DNA from 2 places in the Tissierella sp. MB52-C2 genome. Region 2 is predicted to be linked to the other one. Evidence: riboswitches for the same ligand, from Rfam matches in the RefSeq annotation. Region 2 holds a riboswitch; the other holds the start of a gene.
The links. Region 2 has a riboswitch for S-adenosylmethionine ahead of metA (homoserine O-succinyltransferase). Riboswitches for the same ligand answer to the same signal wherever they lie in the genome.
Positions count from the first base shown of each region.

Region 1 (16,294 bases), 820 kb from region 2:
GTGGGAATATGATAATAGATATTGGTGGTGGAACTACAGATGTAGCAGTTATTTCATTAGGGGGTATAGTAGTGAGCCGTTCTATAAAAATAGCTGGTGATGAGTTGGATGAATCCATATCTAAATATATTAGAAAAAAATATAATACTATGATAGGAGAAAGATCTGCGGAAGAATTAAAACTTAGTATAGGATCTGCATATAAGCTAGAAGAAAACTTTAAGGAGATACGAGGGAGAAATTTATTAACAGGTCTGCCTATAACTATAAATGTATCTTCAGATGATATGCTTCAAGCTCTTAAAGAACCTGTACAAGAAATTATAGATACAGTTCATACAGTTCTTGAGAGAACTCCACCGGAGTTAGCCTCAGATATTAGTAATAGGGGAATTCTTATGACTGGTGGCGGAGCATTGCTTCATGGATTAGATAAACTGTTGACAGATAGAACTGGAATTCCAGTTCATATAGCTGATGAACCAGTTTCATCTGTTGCTAGAGGTACAGGTAAGGCCCTAGAGTGGATTCAATATCTTGATACTAATGTAGTAGAAGCTAGTACACCAAAAAAATATATACGCTAAAGTCTTTTATAAAACTAGCCGATAACATAAGAGATATAATACTTTAGGATGTGATAAATATGAATAGAGGTTTGTATATTGGAGCTACTTCTTTAGTAGTCAATCAAAAGAAATTGGATGTTTTATCAAACAACTTAGCCAATGTAAATACTGCTGGATACAAAAAAGATATTTCTCTTTCAGAATCTTTTCCAGAAAAACTATTGGCAAAGATGAGTAAAACTCCAGAGTTTGGGAATATAGCTAGAGGCAATAACATAATATATGAAAATAATAATGGAGTTCATACTGCTAGAACGGAAGACGGATATTTTGTCTTGGAGACAACTAGAGGAAAATCCTATGTAAAGGAAATAAAAGTTGTAGCAGATGAAGAAGGAAATTTAAAAACCTATTACAAAGATTTAATGGATGAAAATAAAACAGATTATGAAAACTACTTAATCGACGACAGTGGAAATAGAATACAAGAAGCAGGAGATATGGAAAACATGCTTCAAGGAATAGTATTTACTCCACCATCTTATGTTGTAGGTACCATGAGTGGAGGAGTTAGATTTCAGAAAATATTTACTGACTTTACACATGGTGGAATGATGGATACAGGGGGAGAATTAGATCTAGCCATAAAAGGTGATGGATTTTTCAAGATTCAAGGAGATGGACAAACCCTTTATACTAGAAATGGGTCCTTTGCCATAACTGATGGTTATCTTACAGACTTAGATGGCAGGAGAGTACTTGGAAGAAATGGTGCAATTCCTTTAAGCGGTGGTAATGTAGATATTTTAGAGAATGGACAGATTCAAGTTGATGGAAATGTTATAGATACTTTAGATGTAGTCAATATAAATAATAAAGAATTCCTTAGAAAGATGGGAGATAATCTTTTCTATGGAGCAGAAAATGCAAATATAGAAGAAAATCCATTTGAGGGAGAAGTATTACAAGGATATCTAGAGGGCTCCAACATGAATCCTATATCTGGAATGGTTGAAATGATAAATTTACTTAGAGATTTTGAAACAGGGCAAAAAGCTATTAAAATGCAAGATGAAATGTTAGAAAAAGCAGCTACTGAAATAGGAAGAGTGTAGGAGGTTTAATATGAGATCATTATGGACTGCAGCTACAGGTATGAAAGCACAACAATTTAATATAGATACTATATCAAACAACTTAGCTAATGTTAATACTACAAGCTATAAAGTACAAAGGGCAGAGTTTAAAGATTTATTCTATGCAAATATTAAAAGAGCGAATGTAAATGACGAAGGTGGAAGACCGGTAAACTTAGAAGTAGGACATGGTGTTATGCCAGTTGCCACTAAAAGAGACTTTAGAACGGGTTCCCTTATGCCAACTGAAAATACCTTTGATTTTGCATTAAATGGCGAGGGGTTCTTCTCAATAATGATGCCAAATGAAGATATAAGATATACTAGAGATGGTGGATTTAAACTAAGTATAGATGGAGATGAAGCTACTTTAGTTACTTCAGATGGATATTTTGTACTTAGTGAAGATGAAGATTTAATTACTTTTGATTCAGGATTAAAGGATATAACTGTTGATGAATTAGGATATATCTATGGACTAGATGAAGATGATGAAAATGTTGAACTAGGAAGATTAATGTTAGTAAACTTTATGAATCCAGAAGGGCTTCAATCTGAAGGACAGAACCTTTATAGAGCAACAGGTGCTTCAGGAGAAGAAACTCTACTGGAAGCAGAAGAAATGAACACAAAAGTAGTTCAAGGATATCTAGAAGTATCAAATGTTCAAGTAGTAGATGAAATGGTAAAGTTGATTACAGCTCAAAGAGCATATGAAATAAATTCTAAGACTATATCTACTGCTGATGAAATGATGCAAATGGCAAATAACTTAAAGAGATAATAGGTGATTAAATGAATATATTACCAAATAATAATATTATAAATGTAGGTAAAGACCCTTCAGCAATTAAACAAAGGGCAGAAAACCTGAAAGCTAATAGTGAAGATAAGGAATTAATGGATGTATGCAAGGAGTTTGAAAGCATATTTACCTATATGATGTTAAAGGAAATGAAAAAATCTATTCCAGATGATGGATTCATAGAAAAATCTCAAGGAACTCGAGTATTTGAGGAAATGTACTTAGAAGAATTGTCTAAAGAAATGTCTAACGGGGATAATGGTATAGGTATAGCAAAGATGCTCTATGAGCAGTTTAAAAAAGGAAATATTGAGTTGTAGATAAATAAGGAATAACTCCGATTTCTGAAGCCTGGCTTCAGAAATCGGAGTTATTTTTACTTCACCTTTACTCCTGGTCTTTCAAATAAGGGGGAAATTGTATAAGTGGCTTTTGAACCATTTACTACAAACTCTACAATACCTAAATCATATATATCATCAGCTTTTGCTGGTGTTTTTGTATTTAATTCAATATATCTTATACCATCTTTTAAATCTGAAGTATTGGAACTTCCACCATGGACTACAAATATACTTTTATCTCTTTCTCTAGCTTCTACTAAATATTTATGAAGTAAATCTGCTTCTAATTTATCTGTAAATCCATTACTTCCAAACACTGGAGTAGTTAAGAATAGAACAATATTACTTTCCTGTATATTGGCTAAATCATTTTTCAAATTATTCCACTGATTAGAATTAGTTGCTCTAATACCTTTCTTATCAGTATTTACACTTATGAAAACAAGATCTTTATGTTTATTTTTTTTATAGCCACTTGATGCATCTATTCTTGCATAGTTATTTAATCCATTTGCAAATTCATTTGATACACTATTTAAGAAAACAGCTATTTTACTTTTATTTATTCTAGCTTTAATTTTTGAACTAGCATCATATTTCACAAGATCATTTAATTTCTTTGGTTCTGCTGCTACGGCAAAAGTAAAGCCTTCATTTTCAACATTAGATTTAACATTTTTATCATCCTTTAATGAACTAGGTGTAGGTAATACTACATTACCTAAAGCTGGTGGATAGAAAGCTGTTAGTCCATCAAGTAATATTTCTCCTGCTGGTTTCTTCAGCCCATCTGTTTCCACAGGATAAATTTTTTCTAAAACTATAGGATAGGAAACGTTGGATGGAATAGCTGCCTCTACAAATCTCCAATCATCAAAGTCTATGTTTTTCGTAAAATCTATAGTATGAGTCTCACCTTTATTATCCTTTATAGTGCCTCTTAACCATGTACCACTGCCATCACCTTTAACCCATAGGCCAAATTTCTTTGGCATACCATTTACAGCTAGTCCAGCTTTTTCTCCTGCCATGAAGTTAAGGTATGCTGCTCTAGTACCAGTGTCTCCAGAGAAATCATATTTTAAAGCTACAGAGGATTTACCTTCCTTTGCCTCTTGACTTAAATTTATACTACCACTCACTGTACTAGGCTGAGGTGTAAACTTTATATTATTGATATTTTCGAAGCCTTCAATTAATTTACCATCACTACCTATAGTTACTACAATGTTTCTAACTCCATCTCCTAGCTTAGCAGTTAAAACTCCAGCCAGAGATTTATCTCCACTATGGAACACTCCATTAGTTACAGTGCCGATATCGTTTATAGTTGTAAATTCAATATCTTTAGAATAAACTTTAGCTTGATATCCATGGGCATCTCTACCGCTAAAAGCAGGTAGAGCTTTTTCGCTATTCAAATCTACATAAAAATTAGATAAATCAGTACTTAAATCTTTAACAGGTCCTAATACTTTAACTTCAGTAGAAGCAATTATACCATCATAGTTAGCAGTAATAGTAGCTTTGCCTTCTGAAAGAGCCTTAAAGCTATTGCCTTCTATAATTCCTTCTATACCCTCATGGGAAAAGACTAATTTAGATTCATCTAATGCAACTGGATTATGATACTCGTCATATCCTTTTACTGTAAAATTCCTTGAAGTGTTTAAAAACATATTAGAATCATCTGTTGATACCTTAATATAGGATAATTCTCCTACTGGAGCGTTGGAAAATACTCCAACTCCATTTACTACAAGTCTTTCAGTGCCTTCAGATGGTTTATTTACTACAGTAGCCTTTTTCTCATCTATTGGCTTTATTGCCATAGTAGTTGAACCGCCGCCATCTAAGTTTAGACCATTATATGCCCCTAATTCCCTTAGGATTGCGCCAAACATTTCTTGACTAACTCCTTTAAAGGAGTTATCTCTTCCATCTATAGTTACTAAAATAATTTCCTTTCCATCTTGACTAATACCGATTCCAGTCCTAGGAGCATTTCCTTGAGAGTTAATATTTGTAAGGGATAATTCTCCGTCTTTAAGTATAATACTTCCACCACCGATGGCAAACTTAATCTCGTCAGTGCTTGGGGAAGTTGATAATTGAAGATCTATAGAATCTCCTATGGCAAATTGATCTAATCCTTGCATTCTTTCTTCTCCTCTTACAGCTAAAACATATCCGTTTTGAGGTATGTTAACTGCCTCTTTGCCAATTCTCACATCTGTTACTACATTATCCTCTACTACAACCTCTACTAAATCTGAATGAAATTTATTTCCTATGGATTTAGCACCCCAGTTTTTATCTAAAAGAGTTAAAACATCAAAGTTAGTAGTTATCTTATTTATTGCATTTATAATAACTTTCTTTCCACTAGATAAATTAGTAGCTACCATACTTCTATCCATATAGTCTATCTTAGCATTATTTAAAAAATCTACAAAAAAGCTAGGAAGGGCATAGTCCCTTTCTATGGGAGAAGATATTATAGTACCATCATTAATTAAAGTTCCCAGGGAAGATGGCAGTGGAGTATAGTTGAAATAGTCTCCATTTATTCCAGCTACAGCATCGTGCTTCTCCACTAAGGAACTGACCTTGTCCCTGCTTGGAATACCATTTGGATTAAATAGACCTTTGAGTTCAGTATAAGGGTCTAATAAATTAACTCTAAGTACGTTTATATTCCACCATCCAGAAGTAGTGAAACGCATTATCTTTTCATAAACTACTCCAGAAGAAATATTGGTTTTCTCAACATTTTCATATATGGAGTATGGCATATTTACAGTAATTTTAGCAGCAAGAGCTGGACCAGTTGAAGTAAATATAGTTGTAGCAGCTAAAATAGATACAAAAACTTTCTTAATATTTTTTCTCATTAAATCACCTCGTTATAATTTACCTTTTTTACCTAATCTACCTAAGATTGCTTGTCTCAAGTATTATTATATAGGTTAAATATATCAATTGGGTTACAATTATGTTACAAGTTAGGAACAAATGACTATTGACCAAGAGACAAAAAAGAATTAAACAAAAATTTAACTCTTATAATACTAAATAGGAAAGTGAAATGTTTATTATATCATATATATCATAGTAAATATAATATATATGGTATAATTTCTATATAAGTAATTCGTAAAAATGAAAAGATATGTAGATAAGAAAATTTATATTTTACTTATAAGGGGAGTTAAAATGGGACTGTTATCAGATTTTCGACTTTCTGTGATTGAAAAAAAGTTGGGTGTATATGGCATTCATGTTTATCAGAATGGATAAACTTTGGCAGAGCATCGATTCCGAAGCAATAATAGAGAAAATCTCTATTCTGCATCGAAAACCTTTGTATCTATTGGAGTCGGTATTGCAGAAAGTGAAGGCCGCTTCCAGTTGTCAGATTATGTGTTGGATTTTTTTCCGGAATATAAGGATATTGCTTATTCAGGTTCTGAAAAAATAACTATTCAGTATTTGTTGCAAATGAGTTCGGGTCATATGTCTGAGGATGTTACACAATATAACTCCAAAGATAGAGCAGGACTTTTCTTTATCTTAGAAATGAAAGAAGAAGCTGGCTCGAATTTCTATGTGGAGTGATATTTTACCAAATTTGTAGTATAAGTGTGAGGTTCGTAAATAGATTTCGAAAAAATATGTTTTTAATTTATAAGGTCCGTAATGGATTTTTATAAACAAACATATTGCTCAGAACCATTACGGACCTTACTTTTTAATTTTGTCTCAAAAATTAAAAAAAAGATCTATAGGATTTCCTATAGATCAATCTTTTGATGGTCGGGGTGAGAGGATTTGAACCCCCGGCCCCATGGTCCCAAACCACGTGCGCTACCAAACTGCGCTACACCCCGACATTTGTTTAACTGCTTTTGTCTTGTTGTCTCTCGTTCGACTATTATAGTATACGATGGATTGGATAAAAATGCAATAGGTTAAAATAGGCCATATATAGGAGAAAACATAGATATTCAATGAGTATTAAGGATTACGTTGGTAATTCGGAGTATATCTATATATATCTGAATAAATCTCTATAAATTTGATAAATAGTAAAATAAAATTTAAAACAGGACAAAAAATCTTATATTTTCTGTCCTGTTCTTAGAGTTAATATTTAAATTTTGATATTTCTTTATACATTTCCTCTGATAAATTTAGTAAATCCTTTGATGCAAGTTCAATTTCTGCCATGGCAGAAATTTGTTCTTCAACAGATGCGGAAGTTTCCTGAGTACCCGCAGCATTTTCTTCTGAAATAGCAGATAGATTTTCAATAATATTTATTATGTCTTCTTTTTTACTATTCATTTCGTCACCAGAAGAAATCACATATTCAATGGCCATTCCAATTTTTTCAATGGCATCTGCGATACCTTCAAATTTATCATTAGTATTTTCTACACTTACCCTTTGTAACTCTGTAGCTTCTCTTACTTTTTCAATATTATTTACAGCATATTCTGTTTCCTGTGTCAAATCTTCTATTATATTTACTATTTCCTTAGTAAATTCATTGGAGTTTTCAGCTAGTTTACGGATTTCATCTGCAACAACTGCAAAGCCTCTACCATGTTCACCAGCACGAGCGGCTTCAATAGCAGCATTAAGAGCTAAAAGATTTGTTTCCCTAGCTATATTTTGGATCATATAACTAGCTTTGTGAATTTTTTCTGTACTATTATTTGTATTTAAAATGATTCGATTTATTTCTTCTACCGAATCTTGATTTATTTTAGTTTTTTCTACTAATTCTTTAACTATTTCGCTGCCTTCATCCTTTAAGGCCCTAACTTCATCTGTAGTTTTATTTAGTTCCTCAACGTATTGTTGATTTTTTTCTATGAGCTCTCCCAATACATTTATAGTCATAGCACCTTTTTCTGTATCTCGAGCTTGGTCGTAAGCTCCATGTGCTATTTCTTGAACGGTATTGGCAATTTCTTGAGACACCATTGTTGTTTGGGCACTGGTAGAAGCTAATTTTTCTGATGCAAGTTTTAAATCACTAGATGCACCATACATATCACCAATAATCTTTTTAATAAAGCTCTGTAGATTTCCTAAGGAATTAGAAATCTCTCCAAACTCATCTCTTTGACTCAGGAATTTATGAGAAAGTATATGAGTAAAATCTCCAGATGCCATTACATTTAAATGATTCTTTGCTATGTTTAGACTACTGGCAATGGTTCTAGATGTGATAAATAATATGGTTCCCAATATAATAAAAGAAGTAAGACCTATTATAAAAACAATAATCATATTTCTATTAATTGCAGCATTAGTATCTTCCATAGATAAAGCTATATTTAAAGCACCTAAAAATCTTCCATTTATATTTGCAGGGACTACAAATTCATATACTTCTTCTCCATTATTGATAATGGAGGAATATCCTTTTCTTTCACTGATCGCTTCAATAATATTTGCGTCACTTATTTCTGTACCAATTTTTTCATTATTACTATGGGCTATTATTTTATTATTAGGATCTATAAATCCTGCGTATGCTATATCAGCAGACTTAGATAAATCGTTTACAAGTTTTTGATATTCAAATTTTTCAGTTAAATCGTGAATGCTATTGGCAGAAATAGCAACTTGGACAAATTCACCATTTTTTCCCTTTACTGCTCCAAATTTATAGTAAGAGCCATTTTCAGATGCCGCATCTTGTCTGATTTCCTCTATCATTTGAATTTCAGTACTTTTCATAAAGGTATCCAGTGGGTGATTAGGAGGTACACGCCATCCAATATCTTCACGAACTGTGGAATATATCATTTCCATATTTTCATTATACCAATAGATATTGTCTATAATTGAACTATCCTTAATATTATCTAGGACTTCATTACTTAAACTATCTTGATATTTTATTACTGAGTTAGCTGTAGCTTTCATATTATTCTCCAATACTTCAGTAATAGTTGTAATGGAGCTTTCATTATCGTTCATTCTATTAATCACTTGATCTGCCAATTGGAACCCATTGTTTTTCTTTGCGTTTAATATATTTTTCTTAAATAAATAGGATGTACTTAATTCAATTACCAATATTGTCGTAAATAGAAATACTAGAGGGACTACAATTAATTTGAATTTAATTGTCCTGACACTTTTACTTTTTTCATTTTTTAATTTACTAGATTTGAATTTTTTTAAATTTGGCACCTTAATCTTTAATTTTTTCATGTAACCATCTCCCATGTCATTTTTGTAATTAATTTTTAGGAAGTATATCCCATATATACATCATATTACCATAGACAAATCATAAATTTCATAGAAATGATAATTTATTCATTGAAAAACTTCGGTCAATAAAGGTATAATATATATATCGGAACATTTGGAGGAATATTTATGCTAGATTTAATAGAAGAATTAAGAATAGAGATTATGGTAATTCTTTTTTCTATGTTGCCTATAATAGAAGTAAGAGGAGCTATACCTTTAGGTATATCTTTAGGACTTAGTCCAATACATAGTACAATCCTTGGGATAATAGGAAATATAATTATAGTTCCGTTTTTATTGAAGTTACTTCATCCTATAATGTTATTCTTTGAAAAGACGGTGATTTTTTCAAAGACCATAGGCTGGGTAAAAAAAAGAGCTATGAAAAAATCAGGTACCATAAAGAAATATAGTCTTATAGGACTATTTATATTTGTTGCTGTACCAATACCTACTACTGGGGCATGGACAGGCTCTGTTATAGCATCTATATTAAAACTTGATTTTAAGAAATCCTTATTAGCCATATCATTAGGTGTTGTATCATCAGGGTTTATTGTAGCCATTATATCCTATAGTGTAGTTTCAATATTTTAAACTGTTGACTAGGATTTTTCACTATGATAAAATGTTATGTAGATAAAAAAATATAGTTCCTTATCAAGAGAGGTGGAGGGTACGGGCCCGACGAAACCCAGCAACCAGTATTTTATATACAAGGTGCTAAATCCCGCAGAACTAAGTTCTGAAAGATGAGGTAAAGCAAATGCTAAGACCTTTTCTTTAAGAAGGTTTTTTTTTATGACCTAACACAGTGAATGACAGTGAACTGATGTAGGTCAAACGCAATGAGCACCAAATCTATACGAGCATAGTGAGTAAATAGATTTGAGTTGCGAAACTGCGGGAAATGACCTAACACAGCGAACGTCAGTAAGTTGATGGTAGGTCAAACGCAACATCAAACTTAAAAGGGGAGGGAATTTAATGAAAAAATGGTTATTTACTTCTGAATCAGTAACAGAAGGACATCCGGATAAAGTATGTGATCAAATATCTGATTCCATACTTGATGCAATATTAGAAAAGGACCCAGATGCAAGAGTTGCTTGTGAGACTACAGTGACTACAGGAATGATACTAGTAATAGGTGAAATCACTACAAAATGTTATGTAGATATTCCTAAGATTGCTCGTGAAACCATAGAAAAAATAGGATATACTAGAGCAAAGTATGGATTTGACTCAGATACGTGTGCAGTACTAACTTCTATAAATGAGCAATCAGGAGATATTGCCATGGGAGTAGATAAGGCATTGGAGCAGAAAATAGATTCTAAAGATTTATTAGACCAAGTAGGTGCTGGAGATCAAGGGATGATGTTTGGTTATGCTTGTAATGAAACTAAGGAATTAATGCCACTACCTATATCCTTAGCCCATAAACTAGCTAAGAGATTAACAGATGTAAGAAAAAATGGTACATTAGAATATCTAAGACCAGATGGAAAGACTCAAGTAACAGTGGAGTACCATAACGACAAGCCAGTAAGAATAGAAAATGTAGTAGTATCAACTCAACATAGCCGAGATGTATCCCTAGATACCATAAGAGAGGATATAATAAATCATGTAATAATGGAAATAATTCCTAAAGAACTATTAGACGAAAATACAAAATACTATGTAAATCCTACAGGTAGATTTGTAATAGGTGGACCTATGGGAGATGCAGGTTTAACTGGAAGAAAAATAATAGTAGATACTTACGGTGGATATGCAAGACATGGCGGTGGAGCATTTTCAGGAAAAGACCCTACAAAGGTAGACCGTTCAGCTGCATATGCGGCAAGATATGTGGCGAAAAACGTAGTAGCAGCAGGATTAGCAGATAAATGTGAAGTAGGTCTTGCCTATGCCATAGGAGTAGCTAGACCATTGTCTATTTATGTAGATACTTTTGGTACAGGCAAAATAACTGATGGAGAAATAGAGGAGTTAGTAAGAAAACATTTTGACCTAAGACCAGCAGCTATTATAAAAAATCTAGACCTGAAAAGACCAATCTATAGTCAATTAGCAGCTTATGGACACTTTGGACGAGAAGATTTAGATTTACCATGGGAGAAAACAGACAAAGTTGATTTATTGAGAGGATAACCCTCTCAATAAATCTCCAGTGAATAACCAATAAGGGAGGCGAGTATATGTTACTAGAGGGTATCATCGAAGAAGTTAGATTTAGAAATGAGTCTAATGGTTATACAGTTGCAAAACTTAATACATCTGATGGTCCAGTTACCATAGTAGGAAATACTCCCTTTATTAATTTAGAAGAGACTGTAAAAGTGGAAGGGGAATGGATTTATCATCCTACTTATGGAGAACAATTAGCTTTTACAAGTTTAGAAATAGTAGTACCATCTACACTAAAGGGAATAGAAAACTATCTTTCCTCTGGGCTTATACCTCATATTGGACCAAAGACAGCCAAGAGAATAGTAGAAAAATTTGGACTAGATTCCTTGGAAGTCATCCAATATAATCCTGAAAAGCTAAGGGAAATCAGCGGAATTGGAGATAAAAAGCTAGAAACAATAGTTGAAGCCTATGAAGAACAAAGAGAAGTAAGAGATATAATGGTGTTTTTACAGCAATATGGAATTACAGTAAACTATGGAATAAAGATATATAAAAAATATGGTAAAGACACAATAAATATAATAATGGAAAATCCCTATAGATTATCAGAAGACATCTATGGTATAGGTTTTAAAACAGCAGATAAAATTGCAGAAAAAATGGGGATAAATAAGGAATCCCTTCATAGAGTAGAAGCTGGATTAAAATATATCATAATGAAATGGGCTGGAAATGGACATTCCTATGTACCTAAAGAAGAATTAATATCAGATACTAAAGAATTATTAGAGACAGAAGAAAATTTAATTGAAGAAGGCATAAGAAACCTAGGACTTAAGGGAAGTATTCATATAGTTAAAGACAATAAGGATACTTTGGTTTATTATACTCCTTTTCATATAGCAGAAAATAATGTAAGTAAAAAACTAGTACAATTATCTCAGGTAAAATTGGATGAATTAAAGATAGATGTGGAAAAAGAAATAAAGAGAATAGAGGAAGAAGAAACTATTCTATTTGCTGAAAAACAAATATTAGCCATAAAGGAATCCTTAGAAAACGGTCTAGTAGTAATTACTGGTGGTCCAGGTACAGGGAAGACTACTACTATAAATGCCATAATTAAAATATGTGAAGACTTGGAACTTTCAGTTATATTGGCAGCTCCCACAGGCAGAGCAGCAAAGAGAATGACAGAAACCACAGGAAAAGAAGCAAAAACAATACATAGATTACTAGAATACTCATTTATGGAAGAAGAAAGTATGGCATTTGGAAAAGACGAAGACAATGCCATAGAAGGGGATTTAATAATTATAGACGAATCTTCAATGATAGACATATTACTTATGAATTCTTTACTTAAAGCATTAAATCCAGGAACTAGAGTAGTTCTAGTGGGAGATATAGATCAATTACCATCTGTAGGTGCAGGAAATGTATTAAAAGATATAATAGAGTCAGGAGCAATTAAGGTAGTAAGGTTAGATGAAATCTTTAGACAGTCAGAAGAAAGCATGATAATAGTCAATGCTCATAAAATAAATAAGGGAGAAGACCCAATCTTAAATAAAAAAGAAAAGGATTTTTATTTTTTAAGGGGAGACAATACGAAATCCATTTTAGATACAGTAGTAGAACTTTGTAATGAAAGACTTCCACAGTTTTATGGAGTAGATAAAGTAAGGGATATTCAAGTCCTAACTCCAATGAAAAAAGGAGATGTAGGTATTAATTCTCTAAATAAACATTTGCAATCAGCTTTAAATCCAAAAAGCGATAATAAGGAAGAAAAAGAAATAGGTGGAGAATTATTTAGAGTTGGCGATAAAGTAATGCAGATAAAAAATAATTATACTACTGAATGGAAGACAGTGAAAAATGGAATAGAAATAAATAAGGGTGAGGGAGTATTTAATGGAGATTTTGGATTTATCATAGATATAGATGAAGAAGATAGAACTATGAAGGTTCTCTTTGATGAGGAAAAAGAAGTGGAATATGAGTTCAATCAATTAGATGAATTGAAATTAGCCTATGCTACCACGGTACATAAATCCCAAGGTTCAGAATTTCCAGTAGTTATAATGCCGATTACATGGGGACCACCCATGCTTTTGACTAGAAACCTATTATATACTGCCATTACAAGGGCAAGAAAACTAGTAGTATTAGTAGGAGAAGAACGGTATTTATCTATGATGATAAATAATAATAGAATAACAAAGAGATATTCAGCCTTAGATAAGAAAATTAGAAGCTATATGTCTATTTTCATGGAGGAATAATTTATGTTGCTATTCAGAAAAAATAATATTTGTCTTTTTTGTAAAGAGAATAATAGTAATATAACTGGGTATATATGCAAAGATTGTTATGGAAGGTTGGAAATATTCCATAAAGAACTAGAATTAAATTCCCCCTATATTAAAAGAATCTGCTATTCCATGGGATATAATAGATTTATTAGGGAAATCATAGGGGATTATAAATTTAACGGAAAAAACTATCTATATAGGCCTCTTGGTGATATTATAATAGAAACCATAACAAAGAATAACATACATAAGAATATAGATTTAATAATGTATATACCACTTCATAATAGAAAAGAAGCCATAAGAGGATATAACCAAGCTGAACTATTAGGAAGCTTTATAGGAAAAAAGCTAAATATCCCCCTATCTAAGAAGAATTTAATAAAAACAAAATGGACAAAGGAACAATCTCATTTAACCAAGATAAATAGAGTTACAAATCTTAAAGATTCATTTAACATAAAAAGTCCCAAGGAAATAAAAGGAAAGAAAATACTCTTAGTGGACGATATTATAACTACAGGAGCAACTATGGAAGAATGTGCTAGACTACTTATAAATAATGGTGCTAGGGAAGTCAGAGCCATTGCTCTAACCTCAAGTAAAAAAGACCTCTGTTGAAGCATTACAAGGTAGCATTTTGAAATTCATTTGGGGAAAGTCCCTTTATATAGGATATTAAGGTGGAACTTTCCTATTCGTTATAAGAAAAGGATGTGAAAAGATGAATGTAAAGAACTGTAGTAGATGTGGAAAGATTTATAATTATGATGGATTTAGAGTATGTCCAACTTGTAGAAGAGATGATGAAGAAGATTTTCAAAAGGTAAGAGAATATCTATATGATAGTCCAGGGGCAAATATTCAAGAAGTTAGTGAAAAGACAGAAGTAGATTCAAAAAAGATTATAGACTTTCTAAGAGGAGGAAGACTAGAAATAGGAGAAGGAAGTAATCTTATATTAGAATGTGAAAGCTGTGGCACAAGTATTAGGACAGGAAGATTTTGTGATAAATGTGCTTCAGGAATACAAAGAGAACTTGGTGCAGTAGTAGATGCAGCAAGGTCTAAATTAGACTTAAGTAAAAGAGATGAAAAGTTTAGATTAGCAGATAAATATGGAAAAAAAAGATAAAAAAGCTAAAGAAACACCTTATCTTACCGATAATAATATTGAAAGGGAAGAGGGGTGTTTTTTTATGAGAATAAATAAGATTAACAATGTCTTTAAAGTGTATAATGAAAACGCTGGTGTTAAAAAAGTTAAAGACAATAACACAAAAGATAAAGACCAAGTTAAACTATCGGAACAGGCCATTGAGTTTCAACACGCTTTAAAGAAAGTAAAAGAATTAGAAGAAATACGAATAGACAAGGTAGAAGATATTAAAAAACAAGTACAAACAGGAACTTATAAAATAGATGGAATGAAAATAGCTGAAAAGATGATTGAAGATATTACTTTTGATAAAAAAATATAATGGTTGGTGGAGAAATGACGTTTAAAGAAGAATTAGAAGAAATTCTTAATAAAGAATTAAGGATTTTAATAGAACTAAGGGATTTATCCTTCAAGAAAACAGATATAATTATATCTAATAATGTACAGGAACTAGAAGAAATTACTAGACTGGAAGAAGTCTTGGTAAATCAAATGGCTCTTTTAGAAGAAGAAAGAGAAAGATTTCTAGATACCTGGGGAGTGGCAATAAACACTCCTATTTCTTTTGTCATAGAAAAATTCCCAGAAGATAATAAAATATTGACCAATATTAAGGAAGAAATGACAAATATAATGGAAGAACTTTCCTTGAGAAACAAAGTAAACAATGATTTAATAATGGAAAACCTTGATTGGGTTGATTTCAATATGAACCTAATTACTAGCAGCCCTATGAGTCCTAATTATGGTAACAAAGATGTAAAAGAAAATGGTAATAGTATTTTTGATAGGAAGGTGTAAGATATGTCATTTGGAGGATTATATATATCAATATCAGGACTACAAGCAACAAAGACGTCCTTGAATACAATTTCACATAATATATCTAATGCAAATAATCCATATTATGTAAGACAATCTGCTCTACATAAGGATAATTACTATAAAACAGATGGAAGATTTCAAACTGGTACAGGGGTTAGTGTTTCACAGATAAAACAAGTAAGAGATGAGTTTTTAGATAAAAAATTGAGACGAGAACTAGCAAGCTTTGGTTATCACTATGGAAAATCTGGAACTTTGGAAGACATAGAAGGAGTATTTAATGAGATAAGCAATAGCGGCCTGCAAAAAATAATGGATGGATTTTGGGATAACTGGAATGAACTTTATAAAGATTCAGAAAGTCTAACCATGAGGGGGTTAGTTCATGAATCTGCAGTAGCCTTTACGGAAACAGTAAATCATATATCTACTCAACTTAACAATATACAGCAAAACTTAAATAAAGAAATATTAAATAAAGTAGATGAAATAAATGGGATTTTGAATCAAGTAGCTAAGCTAAACGACAAGATTAAGGCAGTAGAGGGACAAGGTAGCAACATAAATGCCAATGATTTTAGAGACGAAAGAAATGGTCTATTAGATAGACTTGCACAGCTAATACCAGTTAATATCCATGAAAATAGATTTGGAGAATCAATTATATCTCTAAAGGGAAGAGATTTAGTAAGTGGCAGCTATGTAAACGGCATA
Region 1 covers NZ_CP133261.1:2,933,891-2,950,184, reverse strand. The annotation lists gene RBU61_RS15035 (rod shape-determining protein MreB) at 1-587, shown strand, start outside; gene RBU61_RS15030 (flagellar hook-basal body protein) at 647-1,684, shown strand; gene flgG (flagellar basal-body rod protein FlgG) at 1,695-2,489, shown strand; gene RBU61_RS15020 (rod-binding protein) at 2,501-2,830, shown strand; gene RBU61_RS15015 (phosphodiester glycosidase family protein) at 2,887-5,748, opposite strand; gene RBU61_RS15010 (serine hydrolase) at 6,158-6,472, shown strand; tRNA gene RBU61_RS15005 (tRNA-Pro) at 6,668-6,744, opposite strand; gene RBU61_RS15000 (methyl-accepting chemotaxis protein) at 7,001-9,088, opposite strand; gene RBU61_RS14995 (small multi-drug export protein) at 9,260-9,730, shown strand; SAM riboswitch class I at 9,788-9,892, shown strand; gene metK (methionine adenosyltransferase) at 10,121-11,293, shown strand; gene RBU61_RS14985 (ATP-dependent RecD-like DNA helicase) at 11,341-13,563, shown strand; gene RBU61_RS14980 (ComF family protein) at 13,567-14,214, shown strand; gene RBU61_RS14975 (TIGR03826 family flagellar region protein) at 14,318-14,728, shown strand; gene flgM (flagellar biosynthesis anti-sigma factor FlgM) at 14,712-15,074, shown strand; gene RBU61_RS14965 (flagellar protein FlgN) at 15,089-15,556, shown strand; gene flgK (flagellar hook-associated protein FlgK) at 15,560-16,294, shown strand, end outside.
Region 1: another riboswitch for S-adenosylmethionine. It lies ahead of metK (methionine adenosyltransferase); the one in region 2 lies ahead of metA (homoserine O-succinyltransferase).

Region 2 (16,294 bases):
GGAAATCCAGATTGGAACTATTCAGCTCCCCATGGTGCAGGAAGACTTATGAGCAGAAATGTTGCAAAGGAATCTGTTAATTTAGATGATTTTAGAAAAAGTATGGAAGGTATATATTCTACATCAGTAAATGAATACACATTAGATGAATCGCCTTTTGCCTATAAGCCTATAGAAGAAATACTCAATAATATTACTGAAACTGCCAAGATTGTAGATATAATAAGGCCAATATATAATTTTAAAGCATAGGAAAAATATTGTTGACATATTTAGACCCCTATGCTAATATGATTAATAACTTAATAGCTTTACTTATCAAGAGTTAGGGTAGAGAATTAGCTCTATGACCCTACGCCAACCTGTTATTTAACAAGGTGGTTCTGCTAATGCCGATAAGAGAGATTTCATAGAAAATCAACCTTCTTAGCATTAGCTAAGAAGGTTTTTTTAATTACAATTTAATATTTTCTTATCTAGAGTGGTGGAGGGACTGGCCCAATGAAACCCAGCAACAGTTTTAAGCTATGGCTTAAAAAATGTGCTAATTCCTGCGGTGAAAACTGAGAGATAAGAAGTGGAGTTATATTTTTATATAAAAAATCCCTTCTTATCTTAGAAGGGATTTTTCAATTATAAAAGGGGGAGTAAAAGATGAAAAAGGAAATCGAATATTTAAATGAAGGCTTGAGATTAGTATATATGGGTGGGTCTAATATATGGGTTTAGTAATCAATGAAAATATTTTAGCAATAGATTTATTAAGAAAGGATAATATAGACATTGATCTTCAAGGCGACTCTCAGGATTCTCTAAAGGTATTAGTATTAAATTTAATGCCAAATAAATTGGATACTGAATATCAACTATTAAGATTATTGGGAAATAGTTTTGTAGACATACAGGTAGATTTTCTATATGTAAGATCACATAAACCTAAAAATACAAACTTGAATTACCTAGAAAGAGCTTATAAAACATTAGAGCAAATAAAAAATACAAACTATGATGGAATGATAATGACAGGTGCCCCCTTAGAATTTGTGGATTTTGATGATATATCTTATTGGAATGAGTTAAAGCTTATAATGGATTATTCTAATAAATATGTTAAGTCCACTATATATCTATGTTGGGCAGCAGTAGCAGGACTATATTATAACTATAAAATACCTAAACACATCATTGATAAAAAGGTAGTAGGAATATTTAGTCATGAAATCATAGGAAGAAATTCTCTATTATTTAAAGGGCTTGAACAAGAAATAATCTCCCCACATTCTAGATATTTTGAAATTAGGGAGGAGGATATAAGAGATATAAGGGAATTAGAGGTTTTATCTAAATCTAATGATGTGGGAATATATATATTGGCTGAAAGAGAAGGAAAGGCAATATATATTACAGGACATCCAGAATATAATACAGATACTTTAGAAAATGAATATAAAAGGGATAGAAATAAAGGGTTAGCACCTGATTTGCCTAGAAATTATTTTCCCAATGATGATTTTTCTCTAGTACCTAGAAATACATGGAGGAATCATTCACAGATATTAATGGATAACTGGATAAGATATTGTTTAGTGTAAGAAAAGGGGTGTAGCAATGTTAAATATTGGGTTATTAGGATTGGGAGTAGTAGGAATAGGTATTGTCCAGATATTAGAAGAGAGAAAAGATTATTTAGAAAAGTTTATAAAAAAGGAAATTAATATATCTAAGATACTGGTAAAGGACATAGAGAAGATAAGAGATATTGAAATAGATAGAAGAAAGCTTACTACAGATATTCATGAAATAATCGAAGACAATAGTATTGATGTAATTATTGAAGTTATGGGTGGTTTAGATAAGCCCTATGAATATATAAAAGAAGCATTAAGTAGAGGAAAGAATGTGATCACAGCAAATAAAGCTGTAGTAGCAAAATATTTAGAGGAGTTAACAGATTTAGCAAGAAAAAATAACAGACTTTTTCTATATGAAGCTAGTGTAGGTGGAGGAATCCCAATTATAAAACCATTAAAGGAGCAAATAAATATAAATGAAATACAGGAAATAAGAGGGATTTTAAATGGGACTTCTAATTATATACTGACAAGGATGGTAACAGATGATTTAAGTTTCAAAGAAGCCCTAGAAATAAGTCAAAATTTAGGTTATGCAGAAGCAGACCCTACTGATGATATTGAAGGTTATGATACTAGAAGAAAACTTAGAATTTTATCTACGATTGCATTTAAAGATAGGATAAATGAAGATAATATCTCATGCTATGGCATCAATAGCATAAATTTTAAAGATATAAAAAATATAAAAAACATGAATTGTACGATTAAATTGTTAGGTACAGCAGTCTTAAATAATAATAAATACTATGCTTCTGTTGAGCCAGTTATTTTGAGTCAGGATTCTTATCTGGGAAAAGTTGATAATGCTAAAAACTTAGTTTCTTTTATAGGAGATATGGTTGGAGAATTAAGGTTTTTTGGAGAAGGTGCCGGGAGATTTCCTACAGCTAATGCAGTATTAAGTGATTTAATAGACATTACAACCAATACTTATCCAAAAATGAGTTTGGGAGTGAATATAGATTTAGATAATATGAACAGATTATATAAAGGAAAATATTATATGAGAATTGACACTAGAGAAAATACTGAAGATAAAATAGAAAAATATATTAAGGAAAATGGGATTATAGAAAATATGATTGAGAAGAAAGAGGGCATTATATTTACAACTAAATCCATATCAAAAGAAAAATTAGAAAGAATGACAGATTTATTTAAGATAGATAAGAAAGATTACTTCACTGCAAGATTAGAAGTATAAAAAGGGTGTGATTTCATGATTGTTCAAAAATATGGCGGGAGTTCTTTAGAAACTACTGATAAAATTATTCAAGTAGCTAAAAAAATAATTGAAAGAAAGAGAACTGCTAAAAATATTGTAGTTGCAGTTTCAGCTATGGGAAAGACTACAGATCGATTGATTGAATTAGCAAAAGAAATATCTTCAGATCCTATAGAAAGAGAATTAGATGTATTGTTGTCCATAGGAGAACAACAGACAATATCCTTATTATCCATGGCATTAAATAATTTGGGGCATAAAGCTATTTCTTTGACAGGAACACAAGCTAGAATAAATACTAAAGGAAATTATACTAGGGCCAGTATAGAAGATATTGAAAAAAGTATAATAAACAAATATTTAGAAGAAGGCAATATAGTAGTTATAGCAGGTTTTCAAGGTGTTAATGAAAAAGGAGATATTACAACTTTGGGAAGGGGAGGCTCTGACACTACTGCTGTAGCTTTAGCTGCTAAATTTAACTGTCCTTGTGAAATATATACAGATGTAGATGGAATATATTCCATAGATCCTAGATTATACGAAGGGCCTTGTAAAATATCAAAAATAAATTATGATATTGCCTTGGAAATGGCTAGATTAGGTGCTAAGGTAGTTGATAAAAGAGCTTTAGCCTTGGGAAAGAGATATGACGTGCCAATATATGTTGGAGATAGCTTTAAAGACCAATTGGGAACCAGAATAGGAGGGGAAAGCATGGAAGAATTGAAAATATTATCATTGATGGTAGATGATAACCAAGTAGAAGTAAGGATAAAAAATATTCCAAACAAAATAGACAAATTATCTAATGTATTTAGAATATTAGGGAGATATAATTTAGATATTGGAATGGCAGAAAATAATTTAATAGATGAAGATATAAATATATCCTTTATATGCTCAAAAGAGTATATGAAATTATTCCCCTCCATAAAGAAGGATATAGTAAACAATGTAGATAGACTTATAGATGTGGAAATAAATGATACTACTAGAATATCCATAGTAGGTACTGGGAGAATAAATCAAGCTAAGGTCACATCAGAGATATTCGATATAGTAAAAGAATCTGGTATAAAATATAAGAAATTCTGCACATCTGAACTAAGCTTATCCTATTATTTTGAAAAAGCAGAAGTGAAAAACTTAATCAATAGATTAGCGAAGAATTTTAATTTATAATACAAATAAGAAGATGATTTCTGTATTGAGCAGAGATTATCTTTTTTATTTTTAAATATATTGTGTTAACTCTATTAAAAGAGGGTATTATATACATAAGTTAGGCATGCCTAACTTAATACAATTACGGAGGAAGATTATGAACATAAATAAAGAAGATTATTTAAAGGCGATTTATGAGCTAGGTGGTGACAAGGAGCAGGTTAGCAATAAGAATATAGCTAGAGCACTTAATATATCACCTCCCTCTGTATCAGAGATGATAAAAAAGCTATTACAAGATGGCTATGTTGAATATACAGTGTATCAAGGTATAAAACTTACAGAATATGGAGCTACAGAAGCTAGGAAAATTAGAAGGAGACATCTTCTGTGGGAGGTTTTTCTTGTGGAGAAACTAGGATATAATTCTGAGGAAGTACATGATGAAGCAGAGAAACTAGAGCATGTAACTAATAAAAAGCTAGAAGAAAAATTGGATGAATATTTGAATTATCCTGAGGTATGTCCCCATGGGTCAAAAATAATAAGGGAGGAATAAGTAATGAAAAAGATATTGATTTTAATAATGGTAGTATCTATATTAACTACTTTTGTATCAGGATGTGGAAATCCAAATAAGGAGAATGATACTGGATATAAGGTCGTAGCCACTACTACCTTAGTAGCAGATCTTGTAAAATCCATTGGAGGAGAATATGTAAGTGTTCAAGGATTAATGGGACCAGGAGTTGATCCTCATTTATATAAAGCAAGTGCAGGAGATGTTAAACTAATGCAAAATGCAGATATGGTAGTTTATAATGGTCTTCATTTAGAGGGAAAAATGGGAGAGATATTTGAAAATATAGAAGATAGTGAGAAAGTAATTTTAGCAGTAACACAAGGTATAGATGAATCAAGCTTTATTGATTTTGTTTCAAGTCCTGGAAGCTTCGACCCTCATATTTGGTTTGATGTAAAGCTTTGGAAGGAAGCTGCAAAAACTGTGGCAGAAGGACTCAAAGAACTAGATGAAGAACATGCAAAGGATTTTGATATTAGTTTAGAAAAATACTTAGGAGAGCTTGATAAGCTTGAGGAATATATTAATCAAAGAATATCTGAAATTCCTGAGGAAAATAGAGTTCTTATAACTGCACATGATGCTTTTAATTATTTTGGGAATGCCTACGGGTTTGAAGTTAAAGGATTGCAAGGCATAAGTACTGCATCAGAAGCAGGGACATCTGATGTTCGTCAATTGGCAAAGTTTATTGTAGAGAGGAAGATAAAGGCAATATTTGTTGAGTCATCAGTGCCACGAAAGAGTATTGAAGCATTGCAAGAAGCTGTTAAGGCTCAGGGATTTGAAGTGGAAATAGGAGGAGAACTTTATTCAGACTCCACAGGTGATGCAGGAACTGATGATGAAACCTATATAGGAACATTTAAAGCAAATATAGATACAATTATCGATGCCTTAAAATAATCAGATAAATAGCAAGGGGGAATGAAATATGAATTTTGATTATATAATAGAAGTTGAAGATATGACAGTTGCCTATGAAGCAAAACCAGTTTTATGGGACGTTGATCTTAATATACCGAAATCCATTTTAATGGCAGTAGTAGGTCCTAATGGAGCGGGAAAATCAACATTAATAAAGGCTATGTTGGATTTAATAAAGCCAGTATCAGGAAATGTATTATTTAATGGAGCATCCTATAAGTCCCAGAGAAAACATATAGGATATGTACCTCAGTCTGAATCTGTAGACTGGGATTTTCCTACAAATGTTTTAGATGTAGTTCTTATGGGGAGATATGGGGAAATAGGATGGATAAAACGACCTAAGGAAGAGGATAAGAAAAAAGCAAGAGAAGCCTTGGAAAAGGTAAATATGATAGAATTTGCAGATAGACAAATATCACAGTTATCTGGAGGACAGCAGCAGAGAGTATTTCTTGCAAGAGCATTGGTTCAAGATGCAGATATATACTTTATGGATGAGCCATTTAAAGGTGTAGATGCTAAGACCGAAAAGGCCATAATATCCATTTTAAAGGAATTGAAGGAAAGAGGAAAGACCATAATAGTTGTTCACCATGACCTTCAAACTGTGGAAGAATATTTTGATTGGGTGGTATTATTAAATACTCAGATTATGGCCAGTGGACCTGTTAGTGAAGTGTTTACAGATGAAAATCTAAGAAAGACTTATAGAAGTACAGGGCAAATTTTAAAGAGGTAGGTGAGAAAATTGTTAAATATGATATTAACAGATTATACTCTACAGATTGTATCCTTAGGCTCTGCACTTCTAGGGATAATATCAGGAATTTTAGGAAGTTTTGCTGTTATAAGGAAGGAAAGTTTGTTGGGAGATGCAATTTCTCACTCTGCCTTACCAGGAATTGCATTGGCATTTTTAATGACTCAAAGTAAAAAGACAGAGATACTTCTTTTAGGAGCTTTGATCTCAGGATTATTATCTACATTTATTATTCTTTCCATAGTAAAATATTCAAGAATTAAATTTGATAGTGCCTTAGCATTGATATTATCGGTATTCTTTGGAGGTGGTATTGTTCTTTTAACCTATATTCAAAAAATACCCAATGCAAATCAAGCAGGCTTAGAAAAATTTATCTTTGGTCAGGCATCTACTTTTCTAAAAAGAGACATAGAAATAATGGGCATATTGGGAATAGTTTTGATAGCATTGGTTCTTATATTTTGGAAGGAATTCAAGATAGTATCCTTTGACAGGGATTATGCAGAAAGTCTTGGATTCTCTTCACAGAGAGTAAACGGATTGCTTTTTATTATGATAGTAACAGCTATTATTATAGGATTGCAAACTGTAGGAGTTATCTTAATGAGTGCTATGCTTACAGCACCAGCTGTAGCTGCTAGACAGTGGACAAATAAATTATCTGTTATGGTAGTTTTATCAGCCCTATTTGGAGCAATATCAGGAGTTATTGGTACTATATTAAGCTCTTTAGTTTCAAAATTACCTACGGGACCAATGATAGTAATAGTTATAAGTATAATAGTAATTTTTAGTTTATGTTTTGCACCTAATAGAGGGTTGATATGGAAATATTTCAGAGATAGAAAGAAGCAAAGGACCATAAATGAAGACCAAGTACTGGTGAATCTCTATCATTTAGCTATGAATCATGAAGATTTAAACCATAGTCACAATATCTCTATAATAAAACCAGATAAATCTATGACTGCAAAATCAGCAAAAGAACTTACAAAGAAACTAGAATCCTTAGGAAGCAGAGGTCTTGCTAAGAAGGATTATTTCAATAAATGGGCAATTACTGAAAAGGGCTTAGAATATGTGGAAAATTATTTTAAAAAGGAGGAGTTATAGATGTCACCACAAATGGAGATTCAAATTATAGCGGTTATAGTGGCAGTAGCATGCTCTCTTCCAGGCGTATTTTTAGTTCTTAGAAAAATGTCTATGATGTCAGATGCTATAACCCATACGATTTTATTAGGGATAGTAATTGGATTTTTTATGGTAAATAGTTTAACCTCTCCTTTTTTAATAGTAGGAGCTGCTTTAATGGGAGTTATTACTGTATTTTTAACAGAGATGTTAAATAATACTAAGCTAGTATCTGAAGATTCTGCCATAGGAATAGTATTTCCTCTGCTTTTTAGTATAGCCATAGTAATTATATCTAGATATGCTAGTTCAGTTCATCTAGATACAGACTCTGTATTATTAGGAGAACTTGCCTTTGCACCTTTCAATCGTATGAAAGTGTTTGGAGTAGATATAGGAGCGAAGGCAATTTATTCCATGGGAGGTATTTTAATAATAAATCTTTTATTTGTAATAATATTCTTTAAAGAGCTCAAAATAGTAACATTCGATTCTGCATTAGCAACTGTTTTAGGATTTTCACCTTCTTTAATACATTATAGTTTGATGACCATAGTCTCAATAACTGCTGTTGGAGCTTTTGAATCTGTAGGCTCTATTCTAGTAATTGCTTTTATGATAGGTTCTCCAGTCACAGCATATCTGATTACAGATAATCTAAAAAGCATGATTGTTTTAAGTGGATTGATTGGTGGATTAAATGGAATTTTAGGGTATCAGTTAGCATCTCTTTTAGATGTTTCCATAGCAGGCTCTATGGCAGTTATGACAGGAGTAGTATTTTTATTAGTGTTTATATTTTCACCTAGCAGAGGGCTATTAACTATTGTTAGTCGAAGAAAACGACAAAAAATAGAATTCGCAGGAAAATCTTTAATGTTTCATATATATAATCATGAGGGCAAAGAAGATGAAGCTTTGGAGAGTGGGATTTATACCATTAGAGGGCATCTGCAATGGAATGAGAAATTTTTGAAATTAATAATAGAAGAACTTAAAGATAAGGAGAAAATCTATATAAAAGATGATATAATAAAATTAACTAAATCAGGTAGAGAATATGCTATAAAAAGCTATGAGGAAATAGTATCTGGATTCTAAAATAAAACTATATAATAAATAATTTATAGGAGGATATATGATATTAATTTTTGCGGTAGACAACAACTGGAACATTGGATATGATGGAGATTTGCTATATAAAATATCAGAAGATTTAAAGCGATTTCGACGACTTACAGAGGGAAATATTATTGTAATGGGCAGAAGAACATTCGAGTCTTTACCAGACAGAAAAGCATTGCCTAATAGGATAAATATAGTAATAACTAGAGATGAAAAGTATAAAGCCGAAGGTGCAGTTGTGATTAATTCCTTGGAAGCTTTATTTCCATTATTGAAGGAATTAAATCCTAATAATGAGATGGAGAACTTCATAATAGGGGGAGGAGAAATTGCTAAGCAAACCATTTCCTATTGTAACAAAGCATATATAACTAAGATATTCAAATCCTTTGAAGAAGCAGATACTTTCATACCAAACTTAGACTTATTAGATGATTGGAAAATAGTAAAAGAATCAGAAGTGCATAAACAAGATGATTTAGAATATAAATATGTAGATTATGTTAGAGTTAAATAGTAAAATCCCCTATAACCAAGTGTTATAGGGGATTTTATTGTTCGAGTAATAACTTTAGTTGCGTTGTAATCAGGAAGTAGATAAATATGATTATTTTGTATACTTATCAAAATATCCTTGGATATAAACTATAGGTGTTCCTTTATCTCCGCTTCCAGAGGTCAAATCTGAAAGGGAACCTATTAAATCAGTAAGCTTTCTTGGAGTAGTTCCCAGAGATGTGGCATTTTCAGCAAGAGAAGATTCTTTGTTTTCAATATACTTAGATATAGCTGATTTTAATTCATCTCCTTGTAAATCAGCAAATTTATCATCTGCTAAATATTTTAATTTTACTTCTGAAGGAGTTCCTTCTAAACCAGGAGTGTAAGCAGGAGAGACTACAGGGTCTGCCAGTTCCCAGATTTTTCCCACTGGGTCTTTAAAGGCACCATCCCCATAGACCATAACCTCAACAGTTTTACCTGTTTTTTCCTTAATCAATTCTTGAATATTGTCTACAACCGGTTGACAATCCCTAGGAAATAGTTTGATTTTATTTTCTGTTGACTTATTTGAGCCAAGTAAACCATACTTTTCATTATATCCACTGCCGTTTATAGATGAAGTAAGGATATCATCAAGTCCATAAATATTTTCTCCTCCATTTTCCTTTAATAATCTTTTAGTTCTAAATCTAGTATGAATATCACATACAATTACATTTTTAGTATAGTCTAAAATAGTTTTTGGATTGTTGGAGAATATTATTTCACAATTAGTTCCATATTCAGCTATTATTGATTTATAATACTCAATATAGTCTACATTAGTAAAGGGATGAAAAGTATATCCAAAGCACTCCCTAAATTCATCTTCGCTTAATGTATCTGTCCAAGGATTGATTCCTTTTGAATCAAGCGTGTCTATGTCTACCAAATGATTTCCTACTTCATCTGAAGGATAGCTTAACATTAATACTATTTTTTTTACGTCCTTAGCGATGCCCCTCAATATAGTGGCAAAACGATTACGACTTAAAATAGGAAATACTACACCAATAGTTTCACCACTGAATTTTCCTTTAATATCTTTTGCAATATCATCAATATCAGCATAATTTCCTTGGGCACGAGCAACAAGGGATTCTGTTATAGCAATTATATCTTTATCTTGAATTGTAAAATTTTCTATTTTGGAAGCCTTAATTACAGAGTCAACTGCTATATTTACAATATTATCTCCTTCTTCAATAATAGGTGTTCTTAAACCTCTAATAACAGTTCCTACTACTCTTTCCATTTATATCGCTCCTTTTCATATTCTATATTTTTAATATATAATATTTTATGGTATAAGTAAAATAGGTATATGATATAATAGATATAAGGAGTGGTTATATGTCTATCAGGTTAGAACTTTATAAAATATTTAATAAAGTAGCTGAGTGCGGAAGCTTTTCACAGGCTGCTAAAGAATTATATATGACACAACCTGCAGTAAGTCAATCTATAGCACAACTAGAAGACGAACTGAAAGTAAGACTTTTTACTAGAATTCCAAGGGGAGTAAGACTTACAAATGAGGGAAAGGTTTTATTTGAATATACTAGTTCAGCAATTAGTTTATTGGACACAGGGGAAAAGAAAATAAAAGAATCACGGAATTTAAATGAAGGGGAGTTAAAAATTGGAGTTAGTGATACAATCTCTAGGTACTACTTATTACCATATCTGGAGAGTTTCTATAGAGACTATCCCAAAATTAAATTGAAAATAATTAATCGGACTACAGATGACCTTCGTAATTTGATAAAATCAGGTGAAATAGATATCGGAATATGCAATCTGCCAATAGAAGATAATTCACTATATATAAGAAAATGTAAAGACATTCATGATATATTTATAGGTGGAGAGAAATATAAAGACTTAGTTTCAAAACCTATTACATATGGTGAACTTTTAAAATATCCTTTAATATTTTTAGATAATAGATCTAGGTCGAGGCAATATGTAGAGGAATATCTTTTTTCCAAGGGTATAAAAATAAATCCAGAGATTGAGTTAGGGTCCCATGATTTGCTGTTGGAATTTGCACAAATAGGCTTAGGCTTGGCCTGTGTAGTTAAGGAATTTTCAGAGGATTATTTATCAGAGGGAAGACTATATGAAATTAATCTTACTGAAAGTATTCCCAAAAGAAGTATTGGAATTTGCTCATTAAGAGGTGTTTCTCTTTCTCCGGCATCTAGAAAGTTTGTAGAGTATTTAATTAAATGATATGAGATATATTGCAAAGTTAGGGTATTAATAGTAAAATATTAACAAAATATAGATAAGGGGCAATGTATATGAAATGGTTAAATAAGTTTATGGCTGGTCGATATGGCGGAGATCAACTTTCAATGGTATTAACATTTTTAGCTTTAATTTTGACTTTACTGGCTAGATTAATTAATATTCCTATACTAATTTATATTGGATATATTCCCTTAGTAATAAGTATATATAGAATATTTTCTAAAAATATAAATAAACGTCGAATGGAAAACTATAAGTTTGCAATTTTTATGAGTCCCCTTTATTCACGGTTCAAAAGAACTCAAAGCAAGGTAAGGGACTTTAAAACTCATAAATATATTAAGTGCCCAAATTGTAATGCAAGCTTAAGATTACCAAAGAAAAAAGGAAAAATCATGGTTACTTGTCCAAAGTGTAAGGAAAAGTTTGAACAAAGGACATAGAACTAATTAATAAAGAGAGGTTTAATACTATATGAATATATTAAAAAAAGCATGGGGTAAAACTTTATATGGAGTTGGCAGTATTACTTCTGCAATATTTGATGTTTTTATTGGTATTGTAGAACTTATAGTTGGAATTGTAATAAGTGTAGGAAGGGGAGTAGTAGGTCTTATATCCATGGGTGGTTGCTTATTAATTATGATGTTAGGACCCGCCTTGCTACTCAATCCCTTAACTTTTTTTGGAATTTTATTTCTTATTATATTTCCAATTCTAGGGACAAAGTTTGTATCCTACTTAAAATATGTAAAATATATGGTAACTGAATATTTATTCGACCATGCAGATAATTTTATAAAAGGTAAAAAGGCAGAATTTGGAACATTTAATGAATATGGTAGAAAATATAGAAAGATAGAAGAAGAAAAGATAAGAAGAGAACAGCAGCGAAGGCAAGCTGAACAGCAAAGAGAATGGGAGGAAAGGTTTAGACAATGGGCAGAATATCAAAACTCCCAAAGAGGAAGCAGTGGATATGGCGGATATAGTAATTATGGCGGCAACTATCAGAATACAGGATATGGAAATACTTATGTAAATCCAAATGTTGAGTTCAAAAATAAATATGAAAAGAGTTGCGATTTACTAGGTGTTCCTTATGATTCAGATAAATACCAAATAAAGCTTGCTTATAGAAAAAAGGCAAAGGAATACCATCCAGATTTAAATAAATCACCAGATGCTACTACAATATTTCAACAGATAAATAATGCTTATGAATTTTTAAGTGACGACAATATAGAAAGATATAAAAATATAAGGGTAAATTAGGATATGTTAATCCTATTTGACCCTTATTAATTATTTCTGATTTATTAAATATAGTTAAAAGAATAAATGCATTAATATTGATCCAAATATAATAGCCAGAAATGTTCTTTCAACAAATGCTACAACTAATTCCCAAAGCTTTAGAGGAAGCTTTGAGGACATCATTACAACTATTGTTTCTGCGAAAAATATTATTTGTACAATGGATACTGCTACTACAAGGTATCTTGCACCTGCATCGATTAAAGCAATATTATTTTTTATAAGTAATACAGGAAGAAACATTTCTGCAATACCTACAGGGAAACTAGGTGCTATTAATTCTACATTTGGAACACGTAATAGATTAAGCAGTGGCTCAAATGCTTTTCCTAAAATTACAAATACTGGAGTAGTTTCTGCAATTATTAAAGATGAAACACCAACTGCCGCAAGTAGTGATAATACTTTTGGTAATACTTCAAACCCTTCTTTAAGACTTACAAGTATTTCTTTACCTAGACTAGGAGCCGTTAATGCTTTCTTTGAGGCTCTTGTAATACCTGCCGTAAGTAAATTATTTGTAGGCTTTGCGTTTATAATATCCTCTTTTGTTTGTATCTTTCCATTAATATAAACATCCTTTTTCTTACTAAAGGGTGGAATTCTTGCCATGATTGCACTAACAACCAATGTCAACATTAAAGATGAGAAATATACAAGAAGAAACCTGTCTGCTAATCCAGCTGTTTCAATTACCATATATGCAAATCCAACACTAACCGCACTGAATCCAGTAACAACAAGAACTGCTTCCTTTTCAGTGTATACGCCCTGTTTATATAACTTACTAGTTATTAATACTCCTACAGACGAAGAACTTACAAAAGATGCTATGGCGTTTACAGCTGCCCTGCCAGGAACCTTCCATACCGGTCTCATCAGTGGTTCTAATAATGACCCAACAAAGTCTACTATACCATAATTTAATAAAAATGGCATAGTTACTGAACTTACAATAATAATCCAAAAAACTGCAACAACTATAGCTGGTACTATGGTTCCTCCTGTTGAAGAGCCTACGATTATTTCTGGTAGCTGCACCCCCATTGTTGCATTTAAAGTATATGCTAGTACATAAAATCCACCAAGTAGGTACAAGATAGGATGAACTTTAGAATCACCTTCGAAGTAATCATGGATTCTTCCACTTTTTGCTATATACTTACCATAGGAGCTTAAAAGTCCAGTGCCTAATACTACTAAGGTAACAATCCATAATCCTAAGTTTCCAGTTAACTCCATCATCTTACCATACATTATACCAAATACCATATCGGTCTTCCCATTGAATGTAATTGGTATAAAGAATATAAAAACTGCTATTAATGAAAAAAATATAGATTTTATTAATCCTTTAGTATGATCCGCTTTTGATAATGAAAAGGAATCAAGTATGGATAAATCATTTAAATCCAAATCTTTTTCTTTAATTTCTTTAGGGGTTAAAAGATCCACATTTATCATCCTCTCTTATCTTTTGCCAATCTTTTTCTGAAGAGCTAAAACTGATAAGAATTCAAAAACAACATTAGCTGCAAGCAAAGATGTAACTTCTGCATGATCATATGGTGGGGCTACTTCAACTATATCAAATCCAACAAAATTAATATCTTCGAATCCACGAATGAATGTAAGTCCTTCTAAGGAAGTGAAACCTGCTACCTCAGGAGTTCCAGTTGCTGGTGCATAAGCTGGGTCAAAGAAATCAATATCAAAAGTTAAAAATGCTTTATTATCGCCAACTCTCTCTTTAATTTCTTCAATAACTGCATCAATACCCATTTTTCTTACTTCATGACTTGGAATAGTTCTTAGTCCAAGGCTTGCGGCTAATTTAAACTCTCCTGCATCATATAATGATCCTCTCATGCCTATCTGAACGGATTTATGAGGGTCTATTAATCTCTCTTCAATTGCTCTTCTAAAAGGTGTTCCATGGTTGTATTTCTCACCGAAAACTTCATCATTAATATCAGCATGTGAATCAAAGTGGATAAGACTTACAGGGCCATGTTTTTTAGCTATTGCTCTTAATTCAGCTAAGGTAATTGAGTGATCTCCTCCTAATGCAATTGGTATAGCACCTGCTTCTATAATTTCTGTTGCAAACTTTTCAATTGCATCGTAAGTAGGGTGAATATATCCTGGTATAATATTAACATCACCCATATCGGCACCTTTTAAGTAATCTAATATATTAACCTCATGAATTGGGTTATTAGTCTTCATCATAACTGAAATATTCCTAATAGCTTGAGGGCCAAATCTAGCTCCTGAACGATAGGAACAAGCTGTATCAAAAGGAACTCCATAAATAGCGAAATCTAAACCTTCGGCACTATTAACTCTTTCCATTCTCATAAAATTTCCTGTATTACAGAATCTAGGTGATGCAAATGCTGTTGCTGGTTGTTTAATTTCTTTTTTGTTCATAATTAAAACCTCCTTTTTATTTGTCTATTACTTATTGCATTTTTCATGCCAATAAAATAATATGCAAAATCAATAGGTATAGCATTAGCATATTATATTTAGAAGGAATATTTTCCTCCTAAATATCTATATTCTTAAAAAATATCTTGAAGTTGTTATAAAATTAACGCCTGAAATTGATAAGGAATAATTTCCTCCGAGGAAATTATTCCTTATCAAATTCCAGTTTAATGTTTAAACGTTTAAATTTTTTTCTAATAGTACTACAATCCAGATCAAGGATTTCAGACATTTCTGCCGTGCTTTTGCAAATTTTCATTGCTTCAAGAAGAAGCTTTCTATCAAATTCTTCGATAATAGTTTTATAATTTTTATCCTTACAAAACTCCATATCTACAGAATCTAACATGTTAAATATTGGATGATCAATAATATCATATTTACTAATCAAATCATCATTAGATGTAACAAGAAGTCTTTCGATTAAATTTTCCACTTCTCTTATATTCCCTGGCCAATTGTAATTTAATAAAAGTTTCATAGCTTCAGGGCTTATCGTTTTGTTATAATTATACTTTGCATTAAATGTATTTAGAAAATGCTTAATTAATAGGGGTAGATCCTCTTTTCTTTCTCTAAGTGGGGGAATAGTAATTGGTATAACATTGAGTCTATAATAAAGGTCTTCTCTAAATTCCTGATTTTTAACCATTTCAAATAAATTTCTATTAGTCGCTGCAATTATTCTTATATCAACAGGAATAACACTATTGCCTCCAACTTTAGTAATTTCCTTATTTTGAATTACATTTAAAAGCTTCACTTGAAGATTTAAAGGAAGTTCACCGATTTCATCAAGAAATAATGTACCTTCGTTTGCAAGTTGAATTAATCCAACCTTTCCTTCCTTATTTGCACCAGTAAAAGATCCTTTTTCATATCCAAAAAGTTCAGATTCCAAAAGGTTTTCAGGGATTGCTCCACAGTTTATTTTTATGAAGGGATTATTGTACCTAAGGCTGTTTTTATGTAAGAAATGACTTAAAATTCCTTTACCAACACCTGATTCTCCCTCTATAAGAATTGTTGAATCCACTTTAGCAACCCGTAGGGTCAAATCAATTATTTTGTCCATCTTCTCGCTGTTATAAATTATATTGGAATTGGCTGCATTATCCTTTGAA
Region 2 covers NZ_CP133261.1:3,751,866-3,768,159, forward strand. The annotation lists gene RBU61_RS18780 (RtcB family protein) at 1-252, shown strand, start outside; SAM riboswitch class I at 313-402, shown strand; SAM riboswitch class I at 470-577, shown strand; gene metA (homoserine O-succinyltransferase) at 720-1,592, shown strand; gene RBU61_RS18790 (homoserine dehydrogenase) at 1,609-2,838, shown strand; gene RBU61_RS18795 (aspartate kinase) at 2,854-4,044, shown strand; gene RBU61_RS18800 (metal-dependent transcriptional regulator) at 4,184-4,585, shown strand; gene RBU61_RS18805 (metal ABC transporter solute-binding protein, Zn/Mn family) at 4,589-5,515, shown strand; gene RBU61_RS18810 (metal ABC transporter ATP-binding protein) at 5,544-6,278, shown strand; gene RBU61_RS18815 (metal ABC transporter permease) at 6,297-7,415, shown strand; gene RBU61_RS18820 (metal ABC transporter permease) at 7,416-8,537, shown strand; gene RBU61_RS18825 (dihydrofolate reductase) at 8,575-9,078, shown strand; gene RBU61_RS18830 (coenzyme F420-0:L-glutamate ligase) at 9,169-10,359, opposite strand; gene RBU61_RS18835 (LysR family transcriptional regulator) at 10,458-11,339, shown strand; gene RBU61_RS18840 (hypothetical protein) at 11,411-11,803, shown strand; gene RBU61_RS18845 (J domain-containing protein) at 11,835-12,635, shown strand; gene RBU61_RS18850 (nucleoside recognition domain-containing protein) at 12,690-14,132, opposite strand; gene speB (agmatinase) at 14,148-15,110, opposite strand; gene RBU61_RS18860 (sigma 54-interacting transcriptional regulator) at 15,316-16,294, opposite strand, start outside.